DNA from 2 places in the Paenibacillus sp. FSL H8-0315 genome. Region 2 is predicted to be linked to the other one. Evidence: a T-box and tRNA genes for the amino acid it is inferred to sense, from the RefSeq annotation. Region 2 holds a T-box; the other holds one or more tRNA genes.
The links. A T-box is a leader RNA that pairs with one kind of tRNA and senses whether it is charged. The one in region 2 lies ahead of metG (methionine--tRNA ligase), so its partner is inferred to be a tRNA-Met.

Region 1: it encodes a tRNA-Met, which carries the amino acid that the T-box ahead of metG (methionine--tRNA ligase) is inferred to sense. The anticodon was not compared.

Annotation. Positions count from the first base shown of each region.
Region 1 is NZ_JBBOTA010000001.1:1,626,801-1,635,634, reverse strand. It holds gene pyrF (orotidine-5'-phosphate decarboxylase) at 1-241, shown strand, start outside; gene pyrE (orotate phosphoribosyltransferase) at 238-876, shown strand; gene MHB56_RS07090 (ABC transporter substrate-binding protein) at 2,050-3,537, shown strand; gene MHB56_RS07085 (hypothetical protein) at 3,650-3,814, shown strand; tRNA gene MHB56_RS07080 (tRNA-Met) at 3,897-3,973, shown strand; tRNA gene MHB56_RS07075 (tRNA-Ile) at 4,018-4,091, shown strand; gene MHB56_RS07070 (sialidase family protein) at 4,531-5,748, opposite strand; gene MHB56_RS07065 (hypothetical protein) at 5,782-6,147, opposite strand; gene MHB56_RS07060 (hypothetical protein) at 6,556-7,059, shown strand; gene MHB56_RS07055 (hypothetical protein) at 7,910-8,834, opposite strand, start outside.
Region 2 is NZ_JBBOTA010000001.1:1,358,492-1,367,325, reverse strand. It holds gene MHB56_RS05995 (copper amine oxidase N-terminal domain-containing protein) at 1-778, shown strand, start outside; gene MHB56_RS05990 (Fur family transcriptional regulator) at 998-1,459, shown strand; gene yidD (membrane protein insertion efficiency factor YidD) at 1,462-1,725, shown strand; T-box leader at 1,766-2,026, shown strand; gene metG (methionine--tRNA ligase) at 2,074-4,086, shown strand; gene MHB56_RS05975 (metal ABC transporter solute-binding protein, Zn/Mn family) at 4,290-5,288, shown strand; gene MHB56_RS05970 (metal ABC transporter ATP-binding protein) at 5,323-6,072, shown strand; gene MHB56_RS05965 (metal ABC transporter permease) at 6,418-7,221, shown strand; gene MHB56_RS05960 (cytochrome c biogenesis CcdA family protein) at 7,358-8,071, shown strand; gene splB (spore photoproduct lyase) at 8,068-8,834, opposite strand, start outside.

The DNA of each region.
Region 1 (8,834 bases), 270 kb from region 2:
AGTAGTGGCTTCACCGCAAGAGTCTTCAGCGATCGCAGAGGCTTGTGGGCCCGCATTTTGTACAGTTACACCTGGTATCCGGCCAGCAGGTGCATCCCTAGGTGACCAGTCCCGGGTGATGACGCCGGGCAAAGCCATTCAGCAAGGCAGCCACTTTCTGGTGGTGGGCCGTCCTGTTACAACTGCGGCTGATCCACGTCAAGCAGCACTAAATATTATTGAGGAGATGACCCTAGCATGAGTACATTAAATAGAAGTGAACAAGTAGCAAGTTATCTGCTTACGATAGGAGCAGTGGCACTGCGTCCGCAGGAGCCTTTTACCTGGACCTCTGGTATTAAATCCCCGATCTATTGCGATAACCGTCTGACTATGGCTTACCCAGAGGTACGTAACTATATTGCTGATGCCTTCGCTGAGCTTATTAAAAGCCAGTATCCAGACGCAGAGGTGATCGCAGGTACAGCAACCGCAGGCATTCCTCACGCAGCTTGGGTAGCTGATAAACTTAATCTGCCAATGGCTTATATCCGCGATAAAGCTAAAGGTCACGGCAAGCAGAACCAGATCGAAGGACTGATTAAGCCGGGGCAAAAGGTAGTCGTTATCGAAGACCTGATCTCCACTGGTGGAAGCTCCATCAAAGCAGCTCAAGCTGTGCAAGAAGCAGGCGCAGAAGCGTTGGCTGTATTGGCAATCTTCAGCTACGAGCTGGACCGTGCGGTGGATGCTTTTGCCGCAGCAGAGATGCCATTACAAAGTTTGTCCAACTACAGCACATTGATTGATGTGGCTCTTACACAAGGCAAGATCGCAGCTACAGATGTGGAACTGCTGAAATCTTGGAGAAAAGATCCTTCCGCATTTGGCGTTTAAACTAAATATTTGAGTATAGATTGGACGGGCCTCTCACTTTTTGGTGGGAGGCTTTTCTTTTTAACTACATTGAGTGTAATAAAAAGGAAAGCTTAAAGCACACTCTGCTGTATAGGTGCATAAAGTACGTTGTTATTTATTGCTGAAAGATGCAATGATCCAGCCGCGGCAGGTGTAAACTCTGGCGCTCTGGAATATTATACTCTGCCCCGGTGATTCCATCGTGCTGTCGTCACACACGCCGAATAGTTGCAGTTTGTGCACTTAAACTAACCTTCCTTAGAGGATCTGGTGATATAGTTGCATTTTGTGCAATTATATCACCCAGAAATCTGCCGAAAGCTCCTAATAACGTTTTTTAACTGCACATAGTGCAATTAAAAGGAGAAGCACAACACACTCAGCTGTAATAGTTGCACAAAGTGCAATTATCCTGCCGCAGAAGGGGCTATTTGTACCGATCACAGGAAAGGTGCAGGTTAGTTAGTAGGTTAGTTAGTAGGGAAGGCGAATGCTGTACTGGTAAAAGGAAAAGTAGAGTGGAGAGTAGGGTTTTGGTGTTTGCATTCACATTTCACATCTACATTTACATTTACATTCACGTTCTGACACTTGGCTGATCTGAGTTCTGTCGCTCTGGTATATTGCGTTCTGACACTCTGGATTCTGATACTCTGCTGCTATGCGCTGTCGCTCTACACTCTGAAACTCTGCTGCTATGCGCTATCGCTCTACGCTCTGAACGCTCTGACACCCGGTGATTCCATTGCGCTGTCGTCTCAAACGCAGAATAGTTGCAGTTTCTGCACTTAAACTAACCTTCCTTAGAGGATCTGGCGATATAATTGCACTTTGTGCAATTAAATCAGCCAGAAATCCGCTGAAAGCACCTAATAACGTTTTTTAACTGCACATAGTGCAATTAAAAGGAGAAGCACAACACACTCAGCTGTAATAGTTGCACAAAGTGCAATTATCCTGCCGCAGAAAGGCATTTTAGTATCCTCAGGAAACTCCCGGAACGTTTTTTATAGAAATAATATGAAGAAATCGTAGCATAACTTTAAACAGCCTGTAACTTCCCCTCCTGAATAAAGCTATATACTGTTACTAGAATTATGGGTAATTATTCATAAGGTGGATGGATTGAGTATTTTATGGGAGGGTTCAAGAATGAATCATATAAATAATAATAGAAGGCTATGGCGGCGCTGGTTAAGCTTTGGAATATGTGCAGCACTCCTATTGCCTTTAATTTCTGAAAGCAGGCACACAGCTTGGGCGGAGGCTTCTAAGCCATCTACAGAACAGCGCGTGTTACGTATTGGCAGCCTCTGGTCTGGAGAGGACGATTCTTCTTTTCGTCAGCAGTTTACAGATATGTATGAATTGCAGCATCCTGAAATCAAACTTGAGATTATTCCAGCCATCAATATGAATGAGCTTCGTTTTGACAGCACCTATCCAGAGGTTAACCCAGATAATCTGGAGAATATCCGAGCAATTATGGGCGGTGCAGAGCCAGTTGATGTAATCGTCGGTGATAGTACATTGGTGAAGAGTTTGGTGGAACATAATCTGGTGCAACCGCTGGAGCCGCTTATCGCACGAGATCAATATGATTTAAGCAATATGGCGCCTACGATGCTAAGTGGAGTTCGTGAGCTGGGTGGAGGAAGTCTTTACGCGTTAGCGCCGACTTTTATGTCGAGTGCGTTATATTTTAACAAAGGTATTTTTGATGCTGCTGGTGTAGGTTATCCGACAGATGGAATGACTTGGGATGAAGTGTTCGCGCTGGCCGAAAAGGTGACCAAGAAATCGACAAATAAAGATAAGCGTATATATGGCTTTTCGATGAACCGTTATATGAGCGATCCTTTCTGGGATATGCAGACCTATGTCTCACCGCTGGAGCTTGCTATGTATGACAACAAGGGACATAAGATGGAGGTAAACCAAACACAGTGGAGTCAAGCTTGGACGACCTACAGCCAATTGGTGAAAAAGCAAATTACACCTGGGTTAAACGGTATGGATTTTATAGAAACAGAACGGAGTACCTATAGTCCTGTCCAAGGGGATCTCTTCCTTACCGGAAAAGCTGCAATGGTAATTGGAGAATACGATTATCTTAATGAGCTTGCAGGTGTGAGCCGCAATGCAGCAAAAATTAAAAATTATAATCCTGTCGATTGGGGTTTCGTTACCGTACCTACTTTTAAGGAGAAACCAGGAGTGGCTGTAGGTACTTGGGTAGGTAATATGATGGCTATCAACACTATGGCTGCTAATAAGGAAGATGCGTGGGATTTGATCAAATTCGTCAACAGTAATGAAGTAGCTAAAATTAAAGCCCATACCCGCGGGGAACTAACTTCCCGTAAGGATTACATTACCACGAAAGTACCTTCAGTAAATCTGGAGTCCTTCTATACGCTTAAACCATTACCAGCCAATGATCCTTTGATGAACGTCCTACAAACACAGAAGCCTGGAATTAGCCGTATTAACGATGTTGGGCGTCAACTGTTCACAGAAGTTTATCAGGGCAAGAGAACGGTCGAGAGTGCACTTAAAGCTTGGGAGAAGCAAGGGAATACGATGCTGGGTACGCTCGAAAAAGATCCCACATATTATTTTGACTCCATAGGGGATTGAGTTTTGGAATATGCAGAAGCCACCGGATTTCCGGTGGCTTATTTTGTGGAACTTGGGCATGATAAGTTCAGAGCAGCGTAAGATTAATTTGCGAAAAGGAGAAGAGGGCATCATGAATTGGATATACTTCGCGAAACTGTTCAGAACGAGATTTCAAGCAGGCTGTTTGGCAAAAAGACTGGAGCAAGATGGCTGGATTTATGGCTATCATGACCCAAGTTTTGTGGAGATTTATCGATCCCGCAAAGGAAGATATGGGGTTAGATTTTTGCCTTGAGAACTTTTACAAATTCATCCTTGACGTAGACCCATTTTGTACTGTATATTATTTATTGTCGCTGTTTGAATATTATTTCTGACGCGGGGTGGAGCAGCCCGGTAGCTCGTCGGGCTCATAACCCGAAGGTCGCAGGTTCAAATCCTGCCCCCGCAACCAATTTTATTACAACAGCAATTGTACATTCGGATATTTTTAGATCCGGGCCCTTAGCTCAGTTGGTTAGAGCGGTCGGCTCATAACCGATTGGTCGGGGGTTCGAGTCCCTCAGGGCCCACTTAGAGAAAACCCTTACGTAGTAAGGGTTTTTTGCTATCTATAGGCTCCTTGTAAGTAGAAGTGGAAGAGTTGGAAAAGCGACAAAATAGAAAATGATCACATTTTGGTCACGGCGTTATTAGATCCTCTGGTTTTATCACAGATCATCTGGAAAACGGTAAAAAGTATGTATTCTGTGGAATTGCCCTACTCTTGTAGAGGAAAGGGGACAGTCATGACATATAGACTATTAAGTAGCAAGCACCATACGCCGTAGATTTTGATTGAATTAAAAGCATGTCCAATACGCTGAAATTGATGATTTCTTTGAACAGGTTAATGCTGAATTTTGATAAGAAGCAATAGAGGATGCCGCATATTCGCTCGGCATCCTTTATTGCAAGTAGATATACTAACTTAACAGCCTTTTAATTTATCATCAGAAGTTGATTAATAGCTTATTGATTATCCCCAAACCAGATGTTCTCAGTACCGGTCCGCGTGTCTGTCCATACGCTCACTAGACGGCCTGTTTGGGGGACGATGGCATTACCGATGTAGTCCCCAATTAGGGGGATGCCGGTGACGTCAAAGGAAGTTGTTGTTATCCGAGTGTTTGTATACGTCATACCGCCATCTCTAGAGGTTGCTAGATAAACATCAAGGTTGAGGGGGTTGACTCGATTAGTGTAATAGGTAACGAATATTGCACCATCCGCAGGGGATACGGTGATGGCTGGGAAAAAGTTTTGGGAGCCCACCGGACTACCTGTAATGGATATTGGTGCCCCCCAATCCACACCAAAATTGGTGGAAGTGGCAAGAAAAATATCGGAATAACCTTCTCGAAAATCTTGCCATACAGCATAGACATTACCTCGCGTCGTCGGTGCATTAGAAATATCTGCTGCGAGGGAAGGGTATGTCAGACATCTAAATGTATATCCCGGCAATGGATCTGGTGGGACTACAACGCTGGCGACCATGGTTTCAGGAGTAAAAATGACCCCACCGTCTGAGGATGTGCGAATTTTAAGATCAGTATTACCGGGAGGCTGATTGATCCATCCTACGATAACAATCCCATTTAATGTAATTGCTATACCGGGGAATTCTTCGAATTCTTCGACCGAAGACAGCAGGGAGGGACTGGAATAGGTACTACCGTTATCTAGGGAACGATTGAAGAATATCGTATTTCCCGGTATGAATTGTGTGTTGTAATCATGCGTATAACCAGTATATACATTTCCAAAAAAGGGACTTGATCCAGCTTTGTCGGTGACAACGACCACCTGATCATCATTTACAAACTGCCCAAACCCTTGATTCACGATGACTGGAGGTCCGAATGAAGAGGCATTGTCGGCAGATGTATAGGAAACGATCGACCCGCTGAGACCGTCTGAATCGAAGGCGTGGGCTAATACTACGAAAGTGGTCGGGAAAATATAATCAATATGTGGTGCTTCGATGCCTGCAAATCCTGTCGGTAACGGCAATAACGTTGTTGTCCAAGTGGCACCTGCGTCAATAGATTTGTATAAACCTATATTAGGAGGGCCTAATCGAAGATCTACAGCTACGGCAACCATAACTGAAGGATTAAGCCAATTTACCGCGATGGTGGGCTCAAACTGAACGCTTGCGCTCGGCGAAATTTGAATATTAGCCATGCTAAGCTCCTTTCGTCAGAGAGTTTTCGGTACTTATGGGTTCAGCTGAGCTATGAAAGTAAGTTCGGATTGCAGCACTCTTTGATGGGGAATGACGTTTCCTGACGAATCCGTTCCGAACACCGTGATAATCGTGTCTGCCGGTGCGTTTCCAGTTACGAGAAATTGGACTTCATAAGCTGAATTGCCTGCGATATTAAAACTGAGAAACTGGCTGGTGTTAGCATTAACATTTAATGAGTTGGAGTAGACTAAACCTTTACTAACCAAGGTATTCCATACGTAAACGTGATAGACTACGTTAGATGAAAAACTAAGGTTGTCATTATCGATATTAATGAGCACGTTGGATGCTGGGGTAGTCCCTGTGTTCGTAATGATGCCTGTTGTTGTTGCCATGAGCTTCACCTCTTTATTAGTTTGCTATATATATATGAATTGAGATTCATTGTGTTTGGACAAGGGAATCAGAAAAATCGCGGAAATGAATACTGAGAGGTCTAATTAGGTGGGGAAATACAAATAAATTTTCAGAAATCTGAAGATAACTTGATTATAAGTTGAACAGCAATTGACGATTTTTACGACTTCTCTGCCACTGCTGATCTTGTAAGGCGCATGCAGGTAACTATTCGCTATCAGGAGGAGAATTTTAAGAATTTTAAATAGAAGGTCTGACATTCATTTTAAATAAATGTTATAATTATAATATCAGTGTGTAGAGATATTGGTCTTTTTTATTGGGCCAAAAATATATGTCTCATGATACGTCTGCCATCTGAAATATTATTCACGGAGATGACAAACATGCATGGAGACACAAGACTGCCCAGAAACGGAAAAGAAGGTATACTATTTTTACTCATTATTTCAATCATTTCAGTTAACACTATTGCCCCTATTATTGTGGGTTTGGAACGCGGCTTCAGTAAGGAAGTGTATATAGATACACTAAAGGTTATTCCGTTTATGTGGATGATCGTAGTTTTATCCGTAAGATTAGTTGCAGGACCGATTGTTGGAAAAGTGATGCCGAAATTCATGGGACAAACCGATGGATTTAATGCAAGGATTCTGTTGAATACTTTATTGAATGTCACAGTGTTATCTATTTTACTATCAATTATCGGCACATGGGTTGGGACGAAACAAATAAGCCTGGATCCACTTAAAAACTTCCTTCACATCTGGCCGAGAAACTTTGGAATAGCATTTTGGATTGAACTGTTGGTTGCGCAGCCGATCGCAAGATTTGCGATGAAAACATTACACGCAAGACAGGATCGTAAAACAGAAAGTGTAAATGCGTAACTAGCTAGAGTGTAGTAGACTAATAAGAAATTCAAGGAGCGTCCATGGTGGGCGTTCCTTTTTTGCAGCAATCGGAAGTATCGAGAGAGACCCTGTGTTCCTTTGAAATTTGATTCCATAACAATTACGTGAACGATGCTTCTCCTGTCAGACACAGCTGACCCTTAAAGCGGTTTTTTTCCACATTTGCAATTCTAACGGACTCCATAGTCGCTATTGGCATAAAAAGTACCGCATGTGAGCCTCTTTCTAGGCATTAGCGTCCATGGAGTCCGAAACCATGCTCTTAAGGCTGAAAATCAGCAAATAGCGACATCTGGGTCCGATAGCTCGAGGTGGAGGAGGTTAGTTCGTTTATTCGTTAGCTCGTTAGTGCCGTGCTCCTCACAGATTTAGTTGCAGAAATTATAATGAGAAGCAGCTTTTAAAGGAACAATCAGTAGTCTCACCTCTACAACCAGCATATCTAGTATGCGAGTTCATAAACCATTCAGTAAAGCACAAAACGGCACTGCTCCAAACCATGAAATGGTTTTGAAGCAGCGCCGTTTTTGTTAACAGCCAGCTAAATTGTCCAATGGAGAGCAGGGTGACCGAAACGTTGTCCCTAATTTCTTCCGATTGCAGTCCCGATCGCAGTCCAACCGCAGTCTCGATCACAGTCCCGATCGCAGTCCCGATCGAGTCCCGATCGCAGTCCTGATTGCAGTCCCGATCGAGTCCCGATCGCAGTTCCGATCGCAGTCCCGATCGCAGTTCCGATCGCAGTCCCGATCGCAGTTCTGATTGCAGTCCCGATCGCAGTCCCGATCGAGTCCCGATCGCTATCCCTGGGTTTCCACCAGCATTCCTAAAGTTTCATGCTGTTCCACAGCTGCTGGAATGCCCCGGATTCGACCTCGAAGAATACCGGTGCTTGACCGTAGCGTACAAGTCCTTGACCGAACAGCGTCAGCTCTACTCGGGCGTTGTCTTCCAGCTGCAAATAGATGATCTTGCGGTCTTCGCTGTCGTAGATGCCTTGCTCGATCAGCGGCTCTGCTGCCAGCGGTTTGGCCGCTTGGAGGGCTGTCAGGAAGCCATCAAGCGCCTCGCTATTGGCGATTGGCGCCTGCTGCTGGAGGCCGTTGTTCCAACTGTTGAAGCTTTCCCATTGAGCTGAAGTAACTCGGCCTTCAAGATTCAGTTTGCCGAACAGGTCGGCGCCGCTGTTTATGGTGATGCCGTTCGTGTGCTCATACAGTTCGGCGAATACCTCGCCGTTGATTACCGAATAGGACATAATCAGAAAGCTGGAGTCATAGCCCTTCACGGAATAGAGATCCGTTTCGCCGATGTTCGAGGCTAACTCAATATATTCGTCGTTACCGCTCCATTCGTTGATGCCGCCTGTAGTGCGTCCCAACTTATCACCGCGCAGAGCAGCAGCATCGGCAGCGTCAATGCGAGTCGCTGACTGTGTATAAATATTATTTTTATACACGACCAAGGCGATCATATCTGCCTTCACGCCAGACTCCTTATCTGGCAGTTTCAGCTTGGGAATGACAATGCTGCCGGATGTAGCTGTGCCTGAATTGCCAGCATTACTTGCTCCCGGAGTTACCTGGGCAACCTGCCCTGGGGAGCTCTGACTGTTCAACTGCTGCCATATACTAGGCCCAGCCAGACCTATTCCTGCGGCGAGCACGACACTTGCTGCGATATAAACGGTTTTGCGCGGACGCTTCCGCTCCTGCCGCTGCTCTATTTTATTGAACAATTCTTTTTTCATC
Region 2 (8,834 bases):
GATTGCTACGAATAACAATTTGTACCCAACGACGCTTACAACCGAATATGTGGGCTTTGCAGGCCCAAGCACATATCCTGAAGGTACTGGTAAAATGTCTGTAGAACGTTATTGGAAATCTATGCTTACAAATGAGCATTATAAAACGATTGTTCTGCAACCAGGGGAAAGTGTCTCAATTCTGACCGATCTAAACCAAATTGCTATGAAACCAAGTGAAATTGTTTCACTTCAAGCGGACTTATTTAGTGATTATCCAATCGATTATAATGTCATGTTGATTGATGCGAATAAAGATCCACTGACTACACTTCCAACACTTCCAGTTCTGGATCGAGACGGAGTGCATAATCGGGGAACTTACGAAGATTCTACTCGTATTATCACGGTTACCGATGAGGTAGGAAAAACTCCTGCAAAACTTCTGCTAGGCGATAATTCCAGTGATAAGAACCTGGCTGGCGTAGACCCAATGGCAGGTACGGAAGCATCCAATGCCGGTAATTTCGGGGTATTATACAAGATCAGATTCGAAAATGTTGCACCAAACTCATTGATTACGTTTAATCCACGTGGCGGTAACTATATGGGGCCGGTTATGGTTAATAACCAAATCGTGCATATGCCAAGCGTGGGAAGTCTCTCGAACGCTGACATGAACAGTGTGGTTTATCGTAGTGGTGAGTATGGAGGTTCTGTGGAGATTTTGTTCACAGCAGCTTCAGGCAGTAACTTGCCGGTCAATTTCCTCATCACTCCACTTCCAGCAAAGAAATAACAAATAGGAATATCCCTATAAGCTCTATTGGGGAATTATCTACAATAAAGGCCCGGCTGAATATTCCGTAAGGGAATACGGAGCCGGGCTTTTGTTTAAATATAATAATTCAGAGGTTGCGTAGGGGCGCTTCATGGTGCTTCATTGACGGGGCATTTATTTTGGGGCATTATTAAGAGAGTGAAATATAAATGAACTGATCTTATGGGAGATGAGCGTATGCTGTCGACAGAACAAATATTAGAAGTCATGTCGGGGCAAGGACTGCGAATCACCGACCAACGCAAAACGCTTGCCCAGTTATTCGGCGAGAATAAGGGATATTTGTCAGCGAAGGATGTATATGAGCATATGGGCCGTAAGTATAGCGGACTTAGCTTTGATACGGTGTACCGCAATCTTCGTGTAATGGAAGAGCTTGGTGTGCTTGAACAGATTGTCTTTGAAGACGGAGTGAAGTTCAAGGGAAGCTGCAATCATCAGGATCATCACCATCATATGATCTGCCTTCAATGCCAAAAGACCTACCCGATTAATTTCTGTCCGATGAATTTAACGGATACACCCGATCAATTCCGGGTAGTCAAGCATAAATTTGAGGTGTTCGGTTATTGCAAAGAATGTGAAGAGAACCGGGAAGAAGAATTAGTTGCAGCATCAGATAAACAAAAGGGACTTTAGAAATGGTGACCCTACGCAGAACGATTCAGGCACCTATTCGGGTGTATCGCAGGTACATTTCCCCTATTAAACCTGCAACCTGCCGCTTCTATCCAACCTGCTCTGCCTATGCCCTGGAAGCCATTGAAGTCCATGGTCCATTGAAAGGCTCATGGCTTGCAGCTAAGCGGATTGCCAGATGTCATCCCTTTCATCCTGGAGGACTTGATCCTGTGCCGCCCCTTCAAGATGAATCTGCTGAGAAGGATTCTGCCCCTGCGACTTGACATGGGGCCTTACCATTGGGTATATTCACAAGTAATAGTATGAATTCCGAAGAACGGATAAGTAAATCGTTACGTCCATTACAGAGAGCCGGAATATGCTGAAATCCGGTATGGAGCGTTAGATTGAATATGGTCCGGGAGGAACTGTGTTCGAGCGGGAACTGCAATTGTGGTTCACGTAAGATAACAGCGTGATCCAGCGTTAATGGACAGTTCCCGCGAGGGAACTGGCGAAGCCTGCGCTCTGTGAAGAGACAGGAAATTTGGGTGGTATCGCGTGAGTTATACTCTCGCCCCATTATGGGGGCGGGAGTTTTTTGTTTTTTAATAAGAAAGGATGATTACTGAATGAGTGAGAAAAAAACGTTTTACCTAACGACACCAATTTATTATCCAAGTGACAAGCTACATATCGGACATGCTTATTCAACCGTGGCAGGAGACGCAATGGCCCGTTACAAACGTCTGCGCGGCTACGAAGTGCGTTATCTAACCGGTACAGACGAACATGGACAAAAGATCGAGCGGAAGGCAGAGGAAGCAGGAAAGACCCCTCAGCAGTTCGTAGACGACATTGTTGTTGGTATTAAGGAGCTATGGCGTAAGCTGGACATTTCGAACGATGACTTCATCCGTACTACGGAAGAGCGTCATAAAAAAGTGGTACAGGATATTTTTGATCGGTTGCTGCAGCAAGGAGACATCTATAAAGGTGAATATGAAGGCTGGTATAGTATCCCAGATGAAACCTTTTACACAGAAACGCAATTAGTTGATATAGTGCGTGATGACAACGGTGTGATTACTGGTGCAAAAAGCCCAGATAGCGGCCACCCGGTTGAGCTGGTGAAGGAAGCAAGTTATTTCTTCCGGATGAGTAAATATGCGGATCGTTTGCTGCAATTTTACGAGGAGAATCCAGAGTTTATTTTGCCGGAATCCCGTAAGAACGAAATGATTAACAATTTCATCAAACCCGGACTGGAAGACCTTGCAGTTTCCCGTACAACCTTTGATTGGGGCGTAAAAGTTAAGGGCGACGAGAAGCATGTCGTGTACGTGTGGATTGATGCCTTGACTAACTATATTACTGCTCTGGGTTATGGTTCCGAGGATCGCACCTTGTATGACAAGTTCTGGCCTGCGGATGTACACATCGTTGGTAAAGAAATCGTTCGTTTCCATACCATTTACTGGCCGATCATTCTGATGGCGCTTGGTGAACCCCTTCCGAAAAAGGTATTTGCCCATGGCTGGTTGCTCATGAAAGATGGAAAAATGTCGAAATCTAAAGGTAACGTAGTTGATCCTGTGACACTGATTGATCGTTATGGCTTGGATGCATTACGTTACTACCTGCTGCGCGAAGTACCGTTTGGTTCGGATGGCACGTTCACACCGGAAAGCTTTGTAGACCGGGTTAACTATGACCTTGCCAACGACCTTGGTAACCTGTTGAACCGTACAGGGGCTATGGTTGAAAAGTATTTTGCAGGCGAGATTCCGGCATATGAAGGAAATGTAACAGCATTTGATGGTGAGCTTCAAGCTGCGGCTGAGAATACTTATTCCAAAGTAGAAGAAGCTATGGAAAAAATGGAGTTTTCCGTGGCGCTGACAGCTATCGGAATATTCATTAGCCGCACCAACAAATATATCGATGAGACACAACCTTGGGTGCTTGCCAAAGATGAAAATAGAACCGCCGAGCTGGCTTCAGTGATGAGACATCTGGTGGAAGGTCTGCGTACCGCTTCAATCCTGCTGCAGCCGTTCTTGACACAAACACCAGCAAAGATCTGGGAACAGCTGGGTATTGAGCCTGGTGAGTTAACGACTTGGGATAGCGGTAAGACCTTTGGCCTGATTCCGGCAGGAACAAAGCTGGTGAAAGGCAATCCAATCTTCCCACGTCTAGATGTGGAGCAAGAGGTAGCTTATATTGCCGAGGCTATGGGCGCTGGTAAAGCTGCGGCTGAAGTGGCGGAAGCGGCTGCTCCTACTGCTGCGGACTCCGAGCCAGTGGAAGAGCATAAAGAGGAAATCGGCATTGACGATTTCGCTAAAGCAGAGCTGCGGGTAGCCCAGGTTATTGCTGCAGAGCCAGTGAAAAAAGCTGACAAGCTGCTGAAGCTGCAACTGGATCTGGGTTATGAACAACGTCAAGTGGTTTCTGGTATCGCGAAATTCTATACACCGGAAGAGCTGGTGGGACGTAAAGTGATTTGTATCGTAAACCTTAAACCGGTGAAGCTGCGTGGGGAGTTGTCCCAAGGGATGATTTTGGCGGCTTCTAAAGATGACCAGCTAACGATCGCTACCGTGCCGGACAGTATGCCAAACGGAGCAGTAGTGAAATAAGACAATACTGTTGTAGAAATTTTTTAATGAGGTTGCTTGAACAAGGGAATGCTCCTTCAGCCGGGTTGGTTGTGGGAGCATTTCTTTTTTATAAAGGACGATACCGTCTTTCTTCTGAGTGAGGTTTCTTTGTTGACTTATCGTAACGATTACTATTATACTACTAATAGTAAAATTTACGATTTGAGGGGTAGATCAATATAATGGCGGCAATGAAATCACGTATAAGTTTGCTCGTCCTTGCACTGGTACTTGTATTTACACTAAGTGCATGCGGACCTAAGAGCAGTGGAAGTATAGTTGAAGGGAAAGTAAATGTAGTTACAACCTTTTATCCTATTTACGAGTTTGCTAAGGAGATTGGCGGGGAAGATATCAATGCTATTAACCTGCTTCCAGTGGGTGTGGAGCCACATGATTGGACACCGCGCAGTCAAGATATTATCAACACTTCTAAGGCACAGCTATTTCTATATAACGGTGCAGGCTTAGAAGGCTGGGTTCCTAACTTTTTAAAAGGCCTTGATAGCAGCAGTAAAGTTAAGGCGGTTGAAGTAAGTCAAGGTATTGATTATATCATGACCGATGAAGATGACGGGCATGATCATGGGGCAAGTGAGGAAGAGTCTCATCAAAATGAGGACACGGATCATAACAGTAATGCCTCAGGAGACAGCCTGCATACAGACCCGCATACTTGGGTAAGTCCAAAATCAGCCATTGTCATGGCTCAGAATATTAAAGAAAGCCTTCAGTCCGTGGATCCTGAGCATAAAGACGGTTATGAAGAGCGTTACAATAAGCTTGCGGAACGTTTGCAGGAGTTAGACAGTAAATTCAAAGAGGAGCTTGCTAAGCTGCCCAACCATAAGATCGTAGTATCGCATCAGGCTTTTTCTTACCTTGCCCGTGACTATGGATTGGATCAGCATGCGATTATGGGACTTTCGCCAGACGCTGAGCCGCGCGGACAGGATTTAGTGAAGCTTGCGAAAATGGTAAAAGATGAAGGGATTAAGTATATCTTTTTTGAAGAGCTTGTCTCCGATAAACTGGCTAAGACTCTGGCCGCCGAAGCGGGCGTTTCCACTATGGTGCTTAATCCGGTAGAGGGACTTACTGCGGAGCAAGAGAAGAACGGCGATAATTACTTCACTCTGATGGAGAAAAATTTGCAAAATCTGATTATGGCCTTACAATAATAAGGAAAGTATAAGGGAAAGGCGGTACTTAAGCATGCAATCGGTATCCTTGGACTGCCATCAGCATATCATCGATATACAGGATCTTTCTTTTTCATATGGGGAACAGAAGGTGATATCGAATCTTAACTATAGTGTAAGAGAACGAGATTTCCTTGGTATCATTGGTTCTAATGGTGCTGGTAAAACAACATTGATGAAAATGATCGTTGGCTTGCTTCCAGCGAGCAGTGGTGAAATTAAATTATTCGGAACGCCTGTCCGCAAGTTTAAAGACTGGGAACGGATCGGGTATGTTCCGCAAAAGAATGCCTTCAACCCATTGTTTCCAGCAACGGTGCGTGAAGTAGTTCTGTCAGGTCTATATAATAACAAGAATCTGATCCGCAGAGTATCTAAGGCTCAGCATCGTCAATGTGAGGATGCACTTGAAGTCATGCGGATACAAGATATCGCGGAGAAAAGAGTAGGCCAGCTGTCAGGCGGTCAGCAGCAGCGTGTTTTTCTGGCTCGGGCGCTGATTAACCATCCTGACCTGCTGATTTTGGACGAACCTACGGTGGGTATTGATGCCGAATCGCAAGCGGGATTCTTTGAATTAATTACCCATATGCATGCTCATCATCATATGACCTTCCTGATGGTGTCGCATGATATCGACATGATCAAAAATTATTTAGGTCATGAGCCCGTGCAGACGAATGGTAAAATCAACTTTTACTCCCGCCACTCACATGATCTCCAGAATTGCACAGAAGAGAATCTGCAGCACACGCTCTCTTAAGTCATAATTAAACTCTGAATCGCAGCTTTCTCTGCGATTTGAGCTATACATAGTGTGCGAGTGCGGAAGTCGGGGACTCAATCCTTGTTGATTTTAATCTTTCTCGTATCTAGGCACCGCCAGTCTGCAAGCGTGTCCCTTTAGGGACGAAAGCGATCTTTCCCCGACCTATCTATGTTCAGTAACACTAACTCCTACGCTAGTTGCACTTAACGGGTGTCCAGAGGGCAGAGCCCTTGGGGCCCTCCCTTGGAAGGGAGGGTTTGGGAGGGATCGAAAAAGGTTTGAAAAAGGTTTTTAATGTTCGAATGGTTCGAAAAGGTTCCGAAAGAAGGAGAGTTTAAGTTGGAAATACTATTTAGCGATTTTTTTCAGCGGGCGCTTGCGGGCGGACTGCTGATTGGTATAACAGCGCCGCTTATAGGCGTTTTTCTTGTGCTTAGACGATTATCCATGATCGGAGATACGCTGGCTCATGTTACTATAGCGGGGGTGGCACTCGGTTTTCTAACAGGATTTTATCCGCTGGGCGCAGGCCTTATCTTTGCAGTGGTAGCGTCCTTCGCGATTGAAAAGCTTCGCAAGGCTTATAAGAGTTATGCGGAGCTGTCGATTGCCATTATAATGTCAGGCGGAGTGGCGTTGGCTTCACTCTTTTTCACCTTAGGAAAAGGGTATAATGCGGACGTAATGAGTTATTTGTTCGGCAGCATTTATACGCTCGATAATACCGATTTGATCGTTGTAGGCATAGTGACTATAGCTGTTGTAGTGGTAGTTTCGATGTTCTTTAAAGAGTTCTTTTTGCTTAGCTTTGAAGAGGATGCAGCAAGTGTAAGTGGGCTTCCGGTGAAACTGCTTAACATGCTGATCACCATTCTGACAGCACTTGTGATTAGCACAGCCATCAAGATCGTAGGCTCGCTGTTGGTATCTGCTTTGTTGACTATTCCGGTCGCAATCAGCTTATTGCTATCCCGTAGCTTTAAATCCTCGGTCATCCTGGCGGTTATTATTTCGGAGATTGCCGTTGTAGGCGGACTAGTGGTAGCTGGAGTCTGGAATTTGGCTCCCGGTGCAACTATTGTGCTTTTGCTCATATCATTATTGGTATTAACCTTGATCGGTAAAAAGGGATTGCCAGCATAAACAGCGAATTAAGTAATCGGTATCACATTAGGCAAGCATAAACGCCTTCGGTGTCCTTGTAAGGACGATAAGCGAAAAAAAGGAGCCATAAGCAGCTCCATGAAGTGACTCGAATGCCGGAAGGAGAGCCGCTATTTTGTCTAATATCAATGCAGGAATTGCTTTAGCCGCAGGGGTGGCATCGTTTATATCGCCATGCTGTTTACCGCTGTACCCCTCTTATTTATCGTACATTACTGGGTTATCCGTTCAACAATTAAAATCAGGCAGCAACTCTAAAGAGGTTCGTATACGCACCCTGACTCATACATTGGCATTTATATTAGGTTTTTCTGCAGTTTTTTACACACTTGGTTTTGGGGCTGGATTATTCGGGCAATTCTTTAATGGCCAGCGTGATCTGATCCGGCAATTGTCGGCGATTCTAATTATTGTAATGGGTTTGTTTTTGCTTGGGATTTTTCAGCCGCAGTTTTTACTTCGTGAACGTAAGCTTGATTTAAAATGGAAACCGGCGGGTTATGTGGGCTCCTTTATTTTCGGAATTGGTTTTTCTGCGGGTTGGTCACCCTGTATCGGGCCGATTTTGACGGCAATTATTGCTCTTTCGGCAAGCGACCCAGGCACTTGGTTTACATTGATTACCGCGTATAGCATCGGATTTGCTTTGCCATTTTTTCTTTTAGCCTTTTTCCTAGGCGGAGTGAAGCGTATCCTCAAGTACTCGAATCTGCTGATGAAGATTGGCGGCGTCCTTATGGTATTTATGGGTATTTTGCTGTTCACGGATCAAATGTTTCGGATCACAGTGTGGCTACAAGGAATAACGCCGGATTGGCTGATTTTTTAGGTGAAGTAATCAATACCTGCTTCCGGAAAGTGCTCGAAAATCCGCTCTGTGATAAATTCTCGCAGGGCGGTTTGCTGTTCATCCGGATAGACATATTTGTTCTGTCCCCAGCGGCCCCATTTCTTTTTGCGTTTCTCCATGTCCATTTCTAGTTTAGATTTCGGGTAACGTTTCTCAATTACAGTCTTGGCTGTTTTGGTGAATCGGTGCTGAATCATTTCAAAGGTTAGACCTTTTCCGATTTCCGGCGGAAGGGTCTTGGCTAATTTGGCCAGCAGCTCCGCATAGCCTTCCTGCCAGCCGTCATACCAAATAATTGGGGCAATGATGAAGCCCAGTGGATAGCCGGCGCGGGCAACCTTTCCAGCCGCTTCAATTCGCTCTTCAAACCGCGAGGTAGCAGGCTCGAAATTTTTGATCACATAGTCAGCATTCACGCTAAAACGAATTCTGGTATGTCCGTTATGCTGCAAATCGAGTAGGGGTTCAACATGTTGGTATTTGGTCACAAAGCGCAGGCGGCCAAGGGGCTCCGCTGCCATGAATGTGATGAGTTCTGACAGAGACCCGGTAATATGCTCCAGTCCTAACGGATCTGAGGTACAGGCTGCTTCAAAAGTCGTGATTTCAGGGCTGCGCTCCTCGATATATTTTTTTGCGGCGTCAATGATGTCTTCGGTGTTAACATATACACGAATGTAAGGCTTTGCCCCTAAAGTAGTCTGCAAATAACAATAATGGCAGTGGCCCATACAGCCAGTTG